3 regions of the Streptomyces sp. NBC_00285 genome follow, and region 1 is predicted to be linked to each of the others. Evidence: riboswitches for the same ligand, from Rfam matches in the RefSeq annotation. Region 1 holds a riboswitch; each other region holds the start of a gene.

The links. Region 1 has a riboswitch for cobalamin ahead of metE (5-methyltetrahydropteroyltriglutamate--homocysteine S-methyltransferase). Riboswitches for the same ligand answer to the same signal wherever they lie in the genome.
Region 2: linked by a shared signal. The riboswitch ahead of OHT57_RS11785 (cobalamin biosynthesis protein) and the one ahead of metE (5-methyltetrahydropteroyltriglutamate--homocysteine S-methyltransferase) in region 1 are both predicted to bind cobalamin.
Region 3: linked by a shared signal. The riboswitch ahead of OHT57_RS25745 (HoxN/HupN/NixA family nickel/cobalt transporter) and the one ahead of metE (5-methyltetrahydropteroyltriglutamate--homocysteine S-methyltransferase) in region 1 are both predicted to bind cobalamin.

What each region holds. Positions count from the first base shown of each region.
Region 1 is NZ_CP108055.1:9,892,009-9,897,752, forward strand. Features, by position in the region: gene metE (5-methyltetrahydropteroyltriglutamate--homocysteine S-methyltransferase) at 1-1,374, opposite strand, end outside; cobalamin riboswitch at 1,529-1,752, opposite strand; partial or broken gene OHT57_RS45195 (short-chain fatty acyl-CoA regulator family protein) at 1,875-2,236, shown strand; cobalamin riboswitch at 2,209-2,325, shown strand; gene OHT57_RS45200 (ABC transporter substrate-binding protein) at 2,401-3,447, shown strand; gene OHT57_RS45205 (iron chelate uptake ABC transporter family permease subunit) at 3,453-4,466, shown strand; gene OHT57_RS45210 (ABC transporter ATP-binding protein) at 4,463-5,284, shown strand; gene OHT57_RS45215 (TetR/AcrR family transcriptional regulator) at 5,658-5,744, opposite strand, start outside.
Region 2 is NZ_CP108055.1:2,573,576-2,579,319, reverse strand. Features, by position in the region: gene cobN (cobaltochelatase subunit CobN) at 1-650, opposite strand, end outside; gene OHT57_RS11790 (cobyric acid synthase) at 647-2,158, opposite strand; gene OHT57_RS11785 (cobalamin biosynthesis protein) at 2,155-3,096, opposite strand; cobalamin riboswitch at 3,197-3,338, opposite strand; gene OHT57_RS11780 (hypothetical protein) at 3,486-3,707, opposite strand; gene OHT57_RS11775 (inorganic phosphate transporter) at 3,738-4,979, opposite strand; gene OHT57_RS11770 (lysozyme) at 5,133-5,744, opposite strand, start outside.
Region 3 is NZ_CP108055.1:5,596,706-5,602,449, reverse strand. Features, by position in the region: gene OHT57_RS25780 (class F sortase) at 1-613, opposite strand, end outside; gene OHT57_RS25775 (sortase-dependent protein) at 616-978, opposite strand; gene OHT57_RS25770 (ATP-binding protein) at 1,138-1,575, opposite strand; gene OHT57_RS25765 (helix-turn-helix domain-containing protein) at 1,760-2,641, shown strand; gene OHT57_RS25760 (DUF397 domain-containing protein) at 2,648-2,839, shown strand; gene OHT57_RS25755 (DUF397 domain-containing protein) at 2,875-3,066, shown strand; gene OHT57_RS25750 (ArsR/SmtB family transcription factor) at 3,067-3,414, opposite strand; cobalamin riboswitch at 3,495-3,700, shown strand; gene OHT57_RS25745 (HoxN/HupN/NixA family nickel/cobalt transporter) at 3,730-4,839, shown strand; gene OHT57_RS25740 (nucleoside hydrolase) at 4,865-5,744, opposite strand, start outside.

The DNA.
Region 1 (5,744 bases):
GCGGAGTTCACCGGTCTGGGGGAACGACCCGATGGTGGTCGTCGGCAGCAGCGGCAGCCCCAGATGGGCGCGCTGGGCGGTGGCGCGTGCGGCGTACGGCTGGGAGCGGCGGGCGTCGGTGTCGGTGACTGCCTCGGCACGGGCGCGGACGGTTGAGTCGTTGGTGATCGGCGAACTGGCGCGGGAGGCCAGGTCTGCGCGGTTGGCGGCCAATTCGGCGCTGATGGTGTCGGTGCCCTGGGACAGGCCCTTGGCGAGGGTGACGATCTCGGCGGTCTTCTGCCTTGCGAAGGCCAGCCAGCGCAGGATCTGAGGCTCGGTGTCCCGCTCGGCCTTCGCGTCCAGCGGGACGTGGAGAAGGGAACAGGAGGCGGCCACGTCGACCCGGTCGGCGAGCCCGAGAAGGGTGCCGAGGGTGGACAGGGACTTCGACAGGTCGTTGATCCAGATGTTGCGTCCGTTGACGACGCCGGCGACCAGGCGCTTGCCGGGTAGTCCGCCCACGGCCGCCAGGGCGTCCAGGTTGGCTGCCGCCGCCTCGGTGAAGTCCATGGCCAGCCCCTCGACCGGGGCCTTGGCCAGCACCGGCAGGGCGTCGCCGAGCCGGTCGAAGTAGGAGGCGACCAGCAGCTTGGGGCGGTTGGTGAGGGCGCCGAGATCGCGGTAGGCGCGGGTGGCGGCGTTCAGCTCGGCCGGTGTGCGGTCCTGCACCAGGGCGGGCTCGTCCAGCTGCACCCACTCGGCACCGGCCGCGCGCAGGTCGGCGAGGACCTCGGCGTACACCGGGAGCAGTCGGTCCAGGAGGGTGAGCGGCTCGAAGTCCGCGGGCACGCCCGGTGCGGCCTTGGCCAGGAGGAGGTAGGTGACGGGGCCGACCAGGACCGGCCGGGCGGACAGACCGAGGGCCAGGGCCTCCTTCAGCTCCGCGACCTGCTTGGCGGAGTTCGCGGTGAAAGCCGTGTCAGGGCTCAACTCGGGTACCAGGTAGTGGTAGTTGGTGTCGAACCACTTGGTCATCTCCAACGGGGCGGTGTCCTGGGTGCCGCGGGCCATGGCGAAGTAGCCGTCGAGGGCGTCGGCGTCCACGGCCACCGCCACCCGGTGGCGGGCGGGGATCGCGCCGACCATGACAGTGGTGTCCAGGACGTGGTCGTAGTACGAGAAGTCACCGGTGGGCACCTCGTGGATGCCGGCCTCGGCGAGCCGGCGCCAGTTGGCGGCGCGCAGGTCGGCCGCGGTCGCGCGGAGGGTGCCGGCGGTGACGCGGCCCTTCCAGTAGCCCTCGACGGCCTTCTTCAGTTCTCGGTTCGCGCCCTGGCGGGGGTGGCCGTACACGGTGGCGCGTGCTGCCGCGGCTGCGGTCTTGGTGGTCACGGAGATCTCCTTCGCGAGATGAATCCCTGAGATCCCGGAGACGGGACGAGAGCGCGAAGGTGTGACGAACCGGACGGAAACGGCCCACGGCCGTCCGCTCGATATGCACGTCGACCCGCCCACGAGGTCACCGGGATGTCCGTGCCCGGAGTTGTCCGCACACGGGCAGTTGGCAGGTCTTCGGACTCGTGGGCACGCCCTCCTGTACGGAGGACATCTACTGGCCGTCGCTTCCCGGACCCGGTACGTCGGGTCCAGTGCGTATGACGGCGGTCGTTCCCACTCACCGCTGCGGGGCAGTCCCGGATTCCCACCGGGTTCCCTCTTGCGACGCATCCCGCCTGGCGGACGGGGCGAACCAGCTGCACCAGCCAGCGTAAGGGGACGGTTCTGAGTCCGGAGGGTTGCTTCCATCATTCGGACGGTGAGCAGGCACACGCGGGTGAGCAGGTGTGAAACGGGCCAAGGGTGGGCAGCGCGGACAAGGCTCCTCAGCGACCCGCGGGATCACCCTGCACTGCTGCGGCTGGGGCGAACCCGGCAAGACTTCCGCCACCGCCACCGCCGTCGGCTGCCAGATCCGTTACGCCCACCACCTCGTCCGCTCCGACGGCCTCGATCTCGCCAGTGCCTCCGCCGCCACCCCCATCGGCATGGGCCGCCGCGTCTGCGAACGCCTCGACTGCCCCCAGCGCGTGCGCTTCCATGCGGTCAGCCGCTGCGGATCGACCAGAACACCAGCACGTTCGTGCCGTATCCCGTGACCGGCCACACGACTTGCCCCGGCGATTACTGCGATAGCCTCATCGGGCCAGTCGAGCCACAACCGAGGCCAGGGAATCCGGTGCGAACCCGGAACTGACGCGCAGCGGTGAGGGGGACGGGCGGGGCACGACGCCACTGGGAGACCGGGAAGGCGCCCCGGCCGGACGAACCCGAGTCCGAAGACCTGCTGGCACCGCCGCGCCCCGGCGCGGAGGAACGTCCGTAGGCCAGGCTCCGCGTACGAGCCCCGACCCCAAAGGCATGCCCGTGCTCCGCACCGTTCACCGTATTCCGGCGCTTCTGATGGCGTCGGCCCTGCTGCTCACCGCCTGTGGCTCCTCCGGCGGCGGAGACGTGAAGTCACAGAAGACCTCAGCCGTCGGCTACCCGGTCACCATCGACGACTGTGGCCGGAAGGTCACCCTCAAGTCGGCCCCGAAGCGGGCCGTCTCCCTCAACCAGGGCACCACCGAGATCCTGCTCTCCCTGGGCCTGGCCGGCCGTATGGCGGGTACGGCGACATGGACCGATCCGGTGATGAAGGGCCTTGGGAAGGCCAACGCGTCCGTGCCGAGGCTCGCGGACAACGCGCCTTCGTTCGAGAAGGTCCTGGATGCCGAACCCGACTTCGTGACCGCCTCGTTCGTCTCCACTCTGGGCAAGGGCGGGGTCGCCACCCGCGAGCAGTTCGAGAAGCTCGGCGTGCCCACGTACGTCTCGCCGTCCGACTGCTCCGCGGGCAAGGACAACGACAGCGGCGGCGACGGATCGCGCAGCGAGCCGCTCACCCTCGACGCCGTTTACGGCGAGATACGGGACCTGGCCCGGGCGTTCGGAGTAGGAGAGCGCGGTGAGAAGCTCGTCGCCTCGCTGAAGCAGCGGGTGGGGACGGCCACCGCCGGACTGCGCGCTTCGGACGTCTCCCTGATGTACTGGTTCGCCAACTCCCAGTCCCCGTACCTGGCCGGCTGCTGCGGCGCGCCGGGCGCCATCACCCGTGCCGTCGGTGCGAGGAACGCCTTCGCCGACACCCACGACGAATGGCCGCAGATCGGCTGGGAGACCGTCGCCGACCGTGACCCCGACGTCATCGTGATCGGTGACCTGACCCGCAAGCAGCAGACCGCGGAGACCGCAGCGGCCAAGATCCGCTTCCTGGAGACCAACCCCGCCACCCGCAACCTGACCGCTGTGAAGAAGAAGCGATACGTCCTGCTGTCCGGCCAGGCGATGAACCCGTCCATCCGAACGATCGAGGGGATCGAGGAGGTCGCGGCCGGTCTGCGGGACTTCGGACTGGACAAGTGAGCCAAGTGAGCGTCCGTACACCGCTGTTGACGGGCGCCGGGCTGGCCGCACTGCTCGCGTCGATCGCCGTTGCCGTGACCATCGGCCCGGCGGACATCTCCACGGGAGACGTCTGGGCGTCGGTCGCGGCCCATCTCGGCCTCGGCGAGGGCAGGTTGGCGCCGCTGCGGGACGGCATCGTGTGGAACCTGCGCATGCCACGCACGCTCCTCGCCGCCGTCTGCGGAGCCGGGCTGGCCGTGTGCGGGGCGGTGATGCAGTCGCTGCTGCGCAACCCCCTGGCTGATCCCTTCGTACTCGGAGTCTCCTCCGGCGCCTCCACGGGAGCGGTCGCCGTGGTCGTGCTGGGGGTGGGCGGGGGAGTGGTGTCCCTGTCGGCGGGCGCCTTCCTCGGTGCGTTGCTCTCCTTTGCCCTGGTGCTGCTGCTCAGCCACACCCTGGGCGCCGGCACCGACCGGGTGGTGCTGTCCGGGGTGGCTGCCATGCAGCTGTTCTCCGCGTTGACCTCGTTCATCGTCCTGACCTCGGCCGACGCGGAGACCACCCGGGGCGTGCTGTTCTGGCTGCTGGGCTCGCTCACCGGTGCCGACTGGGGACAGGTGCTGCTGTGCACGGCGGTCCTCGCCGTCGTCCTGACCGTCTGCCTCGGGCACGCCCGCACACTCGACGCGTTCGCCTTCGGCGACGAGGCCGCAGCAGGACTCGGCGTCCGGGTCACCCGCACCCGCCTGGTCCTGCTCTGCGCAACCGCGCTGCTCACCGCCGCCCTGGTGAGCTGCGCCGGCGCGATCGGCTTTGTCGGCCTGGTCCTGCCGCACGCCACCCGCGTGTTGACCGGTGCCGGCCACGCTCGCCTGCTGCCGGTGACTGCGCTGACCGGCGCCGTCTTTCTGGTGTGGGTCGACACCCTCGCCCGTACCGCCCTCGACCCCCAGGAGGTCCCGGTGGGCGTGGTGACGTCCCTCATCGGCGTCCCCGCGTTCGTCGTCGTGCTCTACCGCGGACGGAGAACGGCATGATCAGCCTGCACACCGACCGCGTCGTACGGCACCTCGCGGACAAGGTCGTCGTCGACGACGTCACCCTCACCCTGCGCCCCGGCGAGACCGTCGGGTTGCTCGGCCCCAACGGCTCCGGAAAATCAACTCTGTTGAGACTGCTGGCCGGGGTCCTCGCGCCCACGGCCGGAGTGGTGACCCTGGACGGGCGCCCGCTGGCCGAGGTCGGCCGCCGGGCCACCGCCCGCCGTATCGCCACCGTTGAACAGCACGCCCACACCCAGACCGAGCTGACCGTGCAGGACGTCGTCGCCCTGGGCCGCATCCCGCACCGCCGCGCCTGGACCCCGCCGACGGCGGCCGACGCCGCGGCCGTCACTGAAGCACTGGCCCGCACCGGACTGACCGACCGGGCCGCCCAGTCCTGGCACACCCTCTCCGGCGGTGAACGCCAACGCACCCAGATCGCCCGCGCGCTCGCCCAGGAACCCCGCGAACTCCTCCTCGACGAACCCACCAATCACCTGGACATCCAGCACCAGTTGGACCTGCTGGCGCTCGTCGTGAGCCTGCCGGTCACCACGGTGATCGCCCTGCACGACCTCAACCTCGCCGCGATGTACTGCGACCGCCTGCTCGTCCTGCGCGAGGGCCGCGCCATCGCGGAGGGCACCCCGGCCGAGGTCCTGACACCCGCCCTCATCGAGCGGGTCTACGGCGTCCGCGCCGAGGTCACCCACGAACCCGGCCACCCCGCGATCCGCTTCCTGCGCCCCGCCGCCCCGGCTCCGCCGAACCCGAAGAGGGGCGTGACGGGTGAGGTCCCGACAGCGAACTGAATCAGTGGCCACGGAGCAAACCTCCACCGCAACGGCACCGTGCCGCGTTGCCGTCTGCCGGGACTGCCGCTGTGGAACCCGAGGATCATCAGCGTGGATGCCGCACCCCTCCTGGATCCGCCAAGTAGCGGGTCACACGAGGTGTGGCGGTCACCTCGTGTCAAGTCCCGGTCCCGATGCGACTCATCAACGGCAGCCGGTCCCAACTTGAACGCGACAGGGCTCCGGTGTCGTCGCACGATCACGGACCGGACGTCCTGCGACTACGCCGAAGCTCCTTGACCGGGGATCCGGTTGATCCCTCAGCGTGATGGACGAAAGTGCAGGGCAGCGAATGGGGTGTGGGTGCCGTAGTCACTTCGGGGCGCAGGGCTCAGCCCTCGGAGGCGTTCCACAGGTCGCTGAGTTCCGCCCAGTCCGGAGCCGGGCTCTGCAACGCGGTGTGCCCGTCAGTGGTCGA
Region 2 (5,744 bases), 7.3 Mb from region 1:
GCGAGGACGGTGGCGACGAGGCAGTCGGCCTTGGCCAGGAGCTCGTAGAACTCCGCGTCGGCCCCGCGCAGCGAACCGCAGTACACGGGAAGGGCGTTGGCGCCCCTCGCTTCGACCGCGTCGCACAGGGTGTCCACGAAGGCGGTGTTGCCGCTCAGTTCATGGGCCCGGTAGAAGAGCACGCCGATGGTCGGACGGCCCTCCTCGAAGGCGTACGAGCCGTGGACGCCGTACTCCGGCATCTTCTGCGGCTCGACGAACCCCTCGCCGGTCAGCAGCACCGTGTCGGAGAGGAACCGGGCGAGCTCGGTGAGGTTGTCAGGGCCGCCCTCGACGAGGTATTTCAGCGCCTCGGCCACGACACCGGCCGGCACCGACGAGTCGGCCATCAACTCGGCGTCCGGGACGGCCTCCCCGCCCAGCAGCACGGTCGGGATGCCCGAGGCCTTCAGTGCGGCCAGCCCGTCCTCCCAGGCCCGTTTGCCGCCGAGCAGCCGTACGACGGCGATGTCCGCGCCGTCGAGGAGTGCGGGCAGTTCGTCCATGACGTCGACGCGCGTCGGGTTGCCGATCCGGTACCCGGCATCCGAGGCGGCCCGGGCCGCCAGCAGATCCGTGTCGGCGGTCGACAACAACAACACTGTGCTCATGCGGGCGCTCCCGGTGGAATGAAAGGCAGTCCTTGCGGCGCGCCGGACTCGATGAGCCGCCACAGCGCGTCCGTGTCCGCGTGCTGTTCGATCAGGTCGCCGAGCCGGTCGAGCTGCTCCTCGCGCAGCGCGGCGAACGAGGTGTCGGGGGCCGGCACGAACCGGCGGCCCGCGGCGGCGGCCACCTCCCGCAGGAACGCCCGCCGGAACCCGTCCGACTCCAGCGAACCGTGCCAGTGCGTGCCCCAGGTCTGGCCGACGCGGACGCCGTCCAAGAACGGCTCGCCCCCGCCGATGGTGGCGACCCCGTGATGGATCTCGTACCCCTCGACGTGCTCGCCGAGGGCTTCGCCGACGGGGCGTGTGAGGGTCTTCTCCCGTGCGAACCGCACCCGCACGGGCAGGACTCCGAGCCCCTCGACATGCCCCTGACGGCTCTCGACCTCGTCCTCGATGTGCTCACCGAGGATCTGGAACCCGCCGCAGATGCCGAGGACGGGCCGCTGCTCCGCGGCCCTTCTGACAAGGGCGTCCGCCAACCCCCGCTCCCGCAGCCACTCCAGCGCGCGGACGGTCCCCCGGGTCCCCGGGACGACGACGAGATCGGCGTCCGCCAACTCCTCCGCCCGGTCCACGAACCGCACCACGACGCCGGGTTCGGCGGCCAGGGCGTCCACGTCGGTGAAGTTGGACATCAGGGGAACGGCGCAGACGGCGACGCGCAGCACGTCCTGGCCGACGGGCGGAGCGGTGTTGGACTCCCGGACCGTCCCGCGCAGCGAGACCCGCAGCCCGTCCTCCTCGTCGATCCCGAGCCCGTGCCGGAACGGCAGCACCCCGTAGGTGCGCCGCCCGGTGAGCCCGTGGAGCATGTCGAGCCCGGGTTCGAGCAGCGAGACGTCCCCCCGGAACTTGTTGACGAGGAACCCGGCGACGAGCGCCTGGTCCTCGGGGGAGAGCAGCGCGACGGTGCCGAAGAAGGAGGCGAACACCCCGCCCCGGTCGATGTCCCCGACGACCAGCACGGGCAGCCCGGCATTGCGGGCGATCCCCATGTTGACGATGTCGGTGCGCCGCAGATTGATCTCGGCCGGACTCCCGGCACCCTCACAGATCACCGCGTCATACGTGCCCCGCAACTCGGCGAGACAGTCGAGCACGGTCCCCAGAAGCTGCTGCTGCCGCCCCCCGTGATACCCCCGGGCACTCAACTCGCCCACGGGCTTGCCGAGCAGCACGACCTGACTGCTCTGCTCGCCACCGGGCTTGAGCAGCACGGGATTCATGAGCGCGGTCGGCTCCACCCGGCAGGCCTGCGCCTGCATGGCCTGGGCCCGCCCGATCTCGGCGCCCTCGCGCGTGACGAACGAATTGAGTGACATGTTCTGCGCCTTGAAGGGCGCGACCTTCACTCCCTGCCGCACCAGCCACCGGCAGATCCCGGCGGTGACGACACTCTTGCCGGCGTCGGAGGTGGTACCGGCGACGAGAAGCCCCCCACCGCTCATGCCCCACGTCCCTTCACGACGATCCGCGCGACGGCACCGACGCCGAGCGCGAGCAGCCCCACACGCCGCGAGAGCCGTGCGGCGCGCTCGATGTCGGCGGCGGCGACAGCGCGCCCTCCTTGATTCAGCACGGGCCGGTGCTCGACCCGCCCCGCGTACGACAGCGTCCCCCCGAGCCGGACACCCAGGGCGCCGGCGAACGAGGCCTCGACAGGACCGGCGTTGGGACTCGGATGCCTGCCGGCATCCTCCTGCCAGGCCCGCACCGCACCCCGAGGACTGTCCCCCGCGGCAGCGGCGAGTACGGCGGTCAGCCGCGCCCCCGGCCACCCGGCGAGGTCGTCGCACCGGGCGGAGGCCCACCCGAACCGCCTGTACCGGGGCGACTTGTGCCCCACCATGGCGTCCAGCGTGTTCACGGCCCGGAACCCGAGCAGCCCCGGCACCCCGCCGACGGCGCCCCACACGAGGGCGCCCACGACGGCGTCGGAGGTGTTCTCGGCCACGGACTCGACCACCGCCCGGGCGATCCCGTCGGCGTCGAGTGCCTGAGGGTCGCGCCCGCACAGATGAGGCAGCCGGTCCCGGGCCGCCTCGACGTCCCCGGCCTCCAGCGCCCGTCCGATGACCCGGGCCTCCCGCACGAGCGAAGTCCCGCCCACGACGGCCCAGGTGGCAGCTCCGGTGAGCACGACGGAAGCGGTGCGGGACGGACGTACGACATGCTCCGCGACGGCGCCCAGCGCCACCGCGCCACCCACACACACGGCGGTGTGCAGCGCGCCCCACCCCCGGTGGTCCCGCCACAACGCCCGCTCCACGGCCCCGGCCGCCCGCCCGAACACGGCGACCGGATGTCCCCGGCGCGGATCGCCGAGCAGCAGGTCCCCGAGAAGTCCGGCGGCGGCGCCGTACGCGAAGACGCGATCGGCACGCACGGGGTCAGCCCGCCGTGGGGTCGGGCAGCTTGCTGGTGCTGTACCTCGAAGGGCAGGCGGGCATCGCGATATGTCCTCACTCAGGGTGTCCACGCCCTGGTTCGACGAGACCGACGGCGAGAGTTCCTGGCTCCCGGGGCTACCTACCCCGGTCACAGTGGCGGGACCGCGCCGGACTTGCACCGGCTTCCTCTGCTGCCGTCGTACATGGCTCCGGCAGTCCACCACGCACCCGAACGGCAGTCAACTTGCTGTTGACCTGCGGCGGGAGAGTGTGCAGAACCCCACACCGCCGGTCCGGGGGACGGCGGACCCGCCGCACACGGACGGCCGGGCGGGTACGGAACCAGAAGTTCCGTACCCGCCCGGCCGTCGGGCGATCGGTGCCGTCAGGCCACGATCAGATAGATCCCGTACGCCACCGCCGCCGCGCAGGCTGCGAAGCAGGCGTACGCGCCGGTGACCGCGAGGGCCGCCGAGTCACCCTGGGCCGTGGCCCTCTCCTGACGGGAGAGGCCCATGATGCCGAGGGTGAACAGGGCCACGAGGCCCACGGTGACCACGAGGCTGACGCCGAAGACGGAGCCGAGCGCTTCCCAGTCGATCTTCATGGTGAGGCTTCCTTAGCGCGGGGTGCGGGCTCAGACGGCGGCCGGCGGGGCGGCCGGCTCCGAAGCGGTGGCAGTGGCAGGGGCCAGGATCGTGGCCGTGAGGCCCTCGGCCGGCGTGCCGGTGGGCGGCGGGGCCACTGCGGCGATCGCCGTGGTCACCACGCCGGCCGGCTCGTCGGGGACGACGTTCGACGCGTCCACGATCTCGCGCCGCGAGATCTTCCAGATGGCCGCGCTGGAGGCGATGAGGAAGACCGCCACCGCCGCCGTACCCCCGTCGCCGAGGTTCGTGACCGACTCGGCCAGGGCGCCCACCAGGGCCGCCGCCGGGAGCGTCAGGCACCAGGCGACCAGCATGCGGGTGGCCGTGGACCAGCGGACGATGCCGCCCTTGCGGCCGAGGCCCGCGCCCATCACCGCACCGGAGACGGAGTGCGTGGTGGAGAGGGAGAAGCCGAGGTGGGAGGAGGCCAGGATGACGGTGGCCGCGCTGGTCTGGGCGGCGAAGCCCTGCTGCGGCTGGAGGTCGGTCAGGCCCTTGCCCATGGTGCGGATGATGCGCCAGCCGCCCAGATAGGTGCCGAGCGCGATGGCGAGGCCCGCCGAGAGGATGACCCAGGTGGGCGGGTCGGAGTCGGGTGCGACGACGCCGCCGGCGACCAGGGCGAGGGTGATGATGCCCATCGTCTTCTGCGCGTCGTTCGTGCCGTGGGCGAGCGAGACCAGGCCGGCCGAGGCGATCTGCCCGGTGCGGTAGCCCTTCGCGGCGGCCTTGCCGTCGGCCTTCCTGCCCAGCCTGTACGAGAGGCGGGTGGCCAGCATGGCGGCGACGCCCGCGACGATCGGCGCGGCGATCGCCGGGATCAGGACCTTGGTGACGAGCGCGTCACCGTGGACTGCGCCCGTGCCGGCCGAGGCGATGGTGGCGCCGATCAGACCGCCCATCAGGGCGTGCGAGGAACTGGAGGGCAGACCCACCAGCCAGGTCAGCAGGTTCCAGAGGATCGCGCCGACCAGTGCGGCGAAGATGACCTCGGGACGGATGCCGCTCTCGTCGACGAGACCCTTGGAGATCGTGTTGGCGACCTCCACGGAGAGGAAGGCGCCCACAAGGTTCAGCACGGCGGACATGGCCACCGCGACCTTGGGCTTGAGTGCACCGGTCGAGATGGTGGTGGCCATCGCGTTGGCGGTGTCGTGAAAACCGTTCGTGAAATCGAACGCGAGTGCGGTGATAACCACAATCGCGAGGATCAGCGAGAAGTTTTCCATTTACCCAGGCAATCGTTCGAAGTCATTGGTGAGTTGAACGTAGGTAACCTGGGTGAACGGAAGATGAACTGAGCAGGGCCGCACGGTGACCGGAGTGAGCGTCCTTCGGTATGTCGTACCTTCCTGACCCCGCACGGCCCAGGTGCCTCAGGGCTACGACCCCCGGGCGAACTTCTTCAGCCGGCTCGCGGACCCGTTGAAGAGATTCTGATCACCCGGCAGGCCGCCGCTGTTGTCGTACTGCCAGATCGTCCAGTTCGACCATCCGGCAGGCAGGGCACCCGCGTCCGCCGAGTGGTAGCGGGCCACCCACAGCGCGTGGTTCGAGGCGAAGGCGCCGCTGCCGCCCGTGCAGGTGTTCCACCAGTGGGCGGTCGTGTAGATCACCGGACGGCGTCCGGTGAGCCGCTTCACCTCGGCGCTGAACGACCTGATCCAGTCGACCATGCCCGCCGGGCTCAGGCCGTAGCACTTGTGTTTCCTGTCGTACGGGTTGTATTCGACGTCGAGCGCGGGCGGCAGCGTCCAGCCGTCCGCGGACCAGGCGCCGCCGTTGCGCACGAAGTACGCGGCCTGTGCCCTGCCCGACGACTTGTCCGGCAGCGCGAAGTGATAAGCGCCGCGGATGATGCCCGCGCCGCGCGCACCGTCGTACTGCTCCCCGAAGTGCGGATTGCGGTAGTCGGTCGACTCGGTCGCCTTCACGTAGACGAACTCGGCGCCCCCGGCCCTGGCCTTCGGCCAGTCGACGTTCTTCTGGTGCGA
Region 3 (5,744 bases), 4.3 Mb from region 1:
GCGCGGCGAAGACGATCACGTTGTCGAGGTAGCCGTCCTCGTCCTTGGGGCCACCGCACGTGATGAGCCGCAGCTCCGGCCGGCTCACGTTCCCGTAGACGTCGTCCGTCGGGAAGTCGGCCTTGGCCACCGTCCGCACGGAGGTGACCGTGAACTCCGTCTCCGTGCCGTTCTCCAGACGCGCCACGATCTTCTCGCCCCGGCGCAGCCGCGACAGGCCGTGGAAGACGCCGTCCCCGTACGCGCCGACCGTGACATGGCCGAGGATCACCGACGGGCCGGTCTGGCCGGGCGTCGGCGAGTGCTCGTACCAGCCGGCCTGGTCGTGGTCGCTGATCGGAGGGACCTGCACCGTGCCGTCGGACGCCAGACCCAGCCGCATGACCGGGGTGTCGACCCCGATGGCGGGGACTCTGAGCCGGACAGGGGCCGAACGGCCCACCGCCCGGACAGACTTCGCGGCGGTGTGCTTGCCGGCGGTCGGCTGCGACGCGGCGGCGTCGGGAGTCTCGATCCCCGTCGTCCGTACACCCCCGGCGTCGGAGGAACAGCCCACGAGCAGCGAGGCCGCGGCAGCCGCGGCCCCTGTGCCGAACGCGCGCCTGGAGAGCACGGTCACGCTCCGGTCGCCCGCCGACGGCGTACGACGATCACCGCGGCGCCGGCCACGGCGAACGCGGCGGCAGCCCCTCCGCCGATCAGCGCTCCCGGCGTTCCGGAGTCCGACGACGTCTGCGTCACCCCGGTGTCGGGTGCGCCGTTCGGAACCTCGGCGACCTGGGACGGGGCGACGCTGGCGCCAGTGGTGGGGGCCTCGCTGGGCGCTGTGCTGGCCTCGTCGGTCGGTGCCTGGGTGGCCTCGGTCGGCGCGGTGGTGGGGGCCGCGGACGGGCTCGCGCCGTCGGCGAACGCGGGTGCGGTGCCCGCCAGTACGGCGGTGGCCGCGAGTGCCACGGCGCTGAGGACGGTACGGCGCACGGTACGGCGCATGGAATCGCTCTCTTTCGTCGGTCCGCCCGGAAAGTGGCCCGGCCCGGTGGTCGGGCCGGCCGGACGGCTGAGTGACGGAACGTGCGGAGAGACGAGCCGGCGGAGGAGTCGGTTGTAAAGGAATGGCAAAGTCGTTGCTCCACACGGTTACGCGTCCCGCTTCTGCAGAATGTCCAGTTCCGCCCACACCGTCTTGCCGACGGTCAGCGTCTCCACGGCCCAACGCCCCGCCAGCATCCGGACGATGAGCAGGCCCCGGCCGAACTGGTCGTCGGGGTCGGACGGCCGGGCGCCCGGGAGGCGTTCCCCTCGCGGATCGGTCACCGCGATCCTGAGCGCGGTATCAGTGAGGGACGTCTCGACCCGGAACAGGCGGTCCCGCAGGCAGCCGTGCAGCAGGGCGTTCGTGCACAACTCGCTTGCCAGCAGGGCGGCGTCGCCGGCGAGGTGCGGTAGCCCCCAGTCGACGGCGAGTCGAGCGACGCGTCTGCGAGCGAGGGGGACGCTGCGCGGGTACGGGGTGTAACTGACCTCGTCGTGACGGTCGTTGGACTTGGGCGGCCGGGGAGGACAGGAGTCGGTCACGGATTCCTCCAGGGAGTGGCGACGTCGGGGTGGCTCCGCCGCGCGGGCAGCGCGGTGCACTTCCGCCAACTGGTTTCTTTGTGTGGGCGACCGAGTACTGACGGTAGCCTCTGAGGAAGCTGGCCAGCAATCGAACAGGGCAGAAACATCGCTGGCCTACGCCAGTGTTGACGAAAGGGAGCTCATGGCAGGCAGGGACCCCAACCGCGGGAAGACCGTCACAACCGTTCTCGGGCGACGGCTCGGTGGTGAGCTGCTGAGGATGCGTGAGGCCTGCGATCTTCGGCAGACGCACGCTGCCGAGGCACTGACGGCATCCGTCACGAAGGTGGCGAAGATCGAGCGCGGGCAGGTGCCGATGCGTGATCCCGACATCAGGGCCCTGTCCCACCTCTACGGCGAGACCGACGAAACGGCTATCGGCAAACTGCTCGCCCTGGCCAAGGCGGACCGGGAACGGCGCAAGGCCAGGGGCTGGTGGAACCAGTACCCGCAACTGACGGCGCAGATCGAGTACGTGGCCCTGGAGGACATCGCCACGGAACTCCGCACCTGGCAACTGGCCTTCGTACCCGGCCTCTTGCAGACCCCTGACTACGCCCGCGCCCTCGCCGTCGGGAACGGGTCCTGGGACGATCTCGACGAAATCGAGACCTTCGTCGAGGCGAGGATGGCCCGTCAGGCACGGCTGGGCGGCGACCGCCCGCTACAACTCTGGGCGTTGCTGCATGAGGGGGCCGTGCGCCAACTGGTCGGTGGCCGGGATGTCATGCGGGCTCAACTGGAACACCTGCTGGAGGCGGCGCACCTGCCCAACGTGCGTGTCCAGGTCGTCCCGTTCATCGCCGGGGCTCACCCCGGGATGACCTGTGCCTTCACCGTCGTCTCGTTCGCCGAGCCCGGCGCTCTGGACGTCGTACAGGTGGATACTTCGTCGACGAAGGTCTGGTTGGAGAGCGAGACTGATGCCGCACACCACAACGCGACCTTCGACCGCATCACGCGGCTCGGGCTGGCGCACAGCAACTCCGTGAGACTCATCGACGACATCCGCAAGGAGATGTAGGACACCGTGTCCCACTACGACTTCAGGAAGTCCTCTTACAGCAGCGGCGACGCACACGGCGAGTGCGTCGAAGTCGCCCGCAACATACCCACCACCGTGGCCGTCCGCGACACCAAGCACCCCGACGGCCCGGTACTCCTCGTCCTGCCCGGCGCCTGGCGCCCCTTCCTGGACTCCCTGCACAGCGAACGGGCCTGATCACCCCGCACCACCCGCCACAAGGAGCTGTGAGCGTGCCGCACTTCGAGTTCGTCAAGTCCAGCCACAGCGGCGGCAACGCCGGCCAGGAGTGCGTCGAAGTCGCCCGCAACATACCCGCCACCGTGGCCGTCCGTGACAGCAAGCACCCCGACGGCCCGGTCCTCCACCTCAACCCCGGAACCTGGCGCCCCTTCCTGCGCTCGCTGCACAGCGAACAGGCCTGATCAGGACACCTGCTCCAGCAACCCCCGTACCCCCTCGTCCACCACCGAGTACCGCACGACCCGCCCCTCCTTCTCCCCCGCCACCACGCCGGCCGCCCGCAGCAGCCGCAGTGCCTGGGACACGGCGGGGTCGTTCATGCCCGTGGCGATCGCGAGGTCGGAGACGGCCAGGGGGCCGGTCCGGTGCAGGGCGAGGAGCAGGGAGAGGCGGTTGGGGTCGGCCAGGAGGGCGAACCGGTCCGACCAGGCGCGGACATGGCCGGGGTCACCGATCGCGGCGATGGCGTCGCACACCCGGTGTCCGTCGATGGTGCGGCGGTCCGCGCGGTCGGCCGGGACGAGATGCATGGGGGTCATCCTCGCAGGCGGGCGGTGTGATCTTCCATACCTGCGCAACTATGCAGCTATGCAGGAGACGGTTCGCACCCCTACCGTGGTCGAGCCGTGGTGCTCGGGAAGCCGGTGACGACCCCTCTGGGGTCCAGACCGGCGCGGCCCTCGCCACTGTGATCGGGGAGTTCCCCTCCCATGTCCCTCGCGGGACAGCCACTGGCCGTCAGCACGAGGCCGGGAAGGCGGGCAGGGAAACGTACGACCCGTAAGCCAGGAGACCGGCCACGGCAGCTCACGCGTTCATCCACGAGGTGCTGGAGTGACCACCGTATGACCGACCCTGCCCTGCCCGAGAGCGCCGCCGCCTCCTTCCGCTGGCGCCGCGAGGACACCGTCAAGACGGTCGGTCTGATGGCCGCGATCGCCGCCCTGCACGTCGTAGCGTTCGGCATCCTCTTCCTGCTCGTCGTCCCGGAGCACTACGAGGTGGGCGACAAGGCCTTCGGCATCGGACTCGGCATCACCGCCTACACCCTCGGCATGCGGCACGCCTTCGACGCCGACCACATCGCCGCGATCGACAACACCACCCGCAAGCTGATGGCCGACGGAAAACGGCCGGTGTCGGGAGGGTTCTGGTTCGCGCTCGGGCACTCCAGTGTCGTGGTCCTGCTCGCCGCACTGATCGCCGGCGGCACCCAGCTGGCCGGCAAGGTCATGAACGAGGGCTCAAGTACCCACCAGGTGCTGGGATTTCTCGGTACGACGGTCTCCGGTTCGTTCCTCTACGTCATCGCCGCCCTCAACCTGGTCGCCCTGCTGGGCATCCTGAAGGTCTTCCGGGCGATGCGGGCGGGGACGTACGACGAGAAGGAGCTGGAGCAGCATCTCGACTCGCGCGGCTTCATGAACCGGATCCTCGGGCGGCTCACCAAGTCCATCACCCGGCCCGGCCAGATGTATCCGCTGGGCTTCCTCTTCGGGCTCGGCTTCGACACCGCCACCGAGGTCACGCTGATGGTGATGGCGGGCTCGGGGGCGGCGGCCGGGCTGCCCTGGTACGCGATCCTCTGCCTGCCGCTGCTGTTCGCCGCCGGGATGAGCCTGTTCGACACCCTCGACGGCACGTTCATGAACTTCGCCTACCAGTGGGCGTTCTCCAACCCGGTGCGCAAGGTGTTCTACAACCTCGCCATCACCGGGCTGTCCATCGCCGTCGCGTTCTTCATCGGCACGATCGAGCTGGTCGGCGTCCTGCACGACAAGTTCGACCTCAGCGACGCCCTCACCACCTGGATCGCCGACATCGACCTCGACAACGTCGGTTACATCATCGTCGGCCTGTTCGTGGTGGTGTGGGCGGCGGCGATCAGCTACTGGCGGCTCGCGAAGGTGGAGCAGCGGTGGACACCACGGGCCGCCGAGGCGACGGCCGACTGACGCCCGACGCCGCTCCCTGCCGCCGCTAGACCCCCTCCACCGCCGTCAGCCACAGCTTCACGTAGCGGTCCACGTCCACGCCCAACGCCACGTCCACGAGGGTGACTTCGCGCTCGCCGCCGTGGATCTCGGACTCGCCGGGCCGCGGGCGGCGGTCGACGACGGTCTGGCCGCGGGTCGGGCCGGGGGCCAACGAGACCTCCACCGGGAGGAGTTCGGTGCTCAGGCCCCCGGGGTCGACGACCGCGCAGACCGCGCCCGCGTCGCCGAGGCCGCCGGTGGGGGTGGGATCGCCGGAGGTGGCCGGGTCGCGGTGGGCGAGGAGTTCGCCCGCCATGCGGAGGGAGGGTTCCGAACTGGCGCGCAGCCGCTGGACGTCCGCCGCCGGGACGATGACCCGCTCGAAGACGTCCAGGCCGTACATGGTGATCGGCACGCCCGCGGTGAGCAGGACGGCGGCCGCCTCGGGGTCGTGCCAGACGTTGAACTCCGCGACGGGCGTGGCGTTCCCGGTGGCCACCGCGCCGCCCATGAACACGATCCGCTCGATGTTGCGCACCACTTCGGGGTGAGTGCGCAGCAGCAGGGCGATGTTCGTCAGCGGCGCGGTCGGGATCAGGGTGACCGGCCTCGGCGAGGCGAGGATCTCCCGCCTGAGCAGCGTCACCGCGTCCACGTCCACCGCCACCCGGGTCGGCGCGGGCAGCCCCAGGTCGCCCATGCCGTCCTGCCCGTGCACGTGCTGCGCGGTGCGCACGGGCTCGATCAGCGGCCGCGCGGCGCCCCGGGCGACCGGGATGTCACCGGCCCCGGCCTGCTCGAGGACGGTCAGCGTGTTGCGGACCACGCCGTCGACGTCGGTGTTCCCGGCGACACAGGTGACCGCGCGCAGATCGATGCCGGGA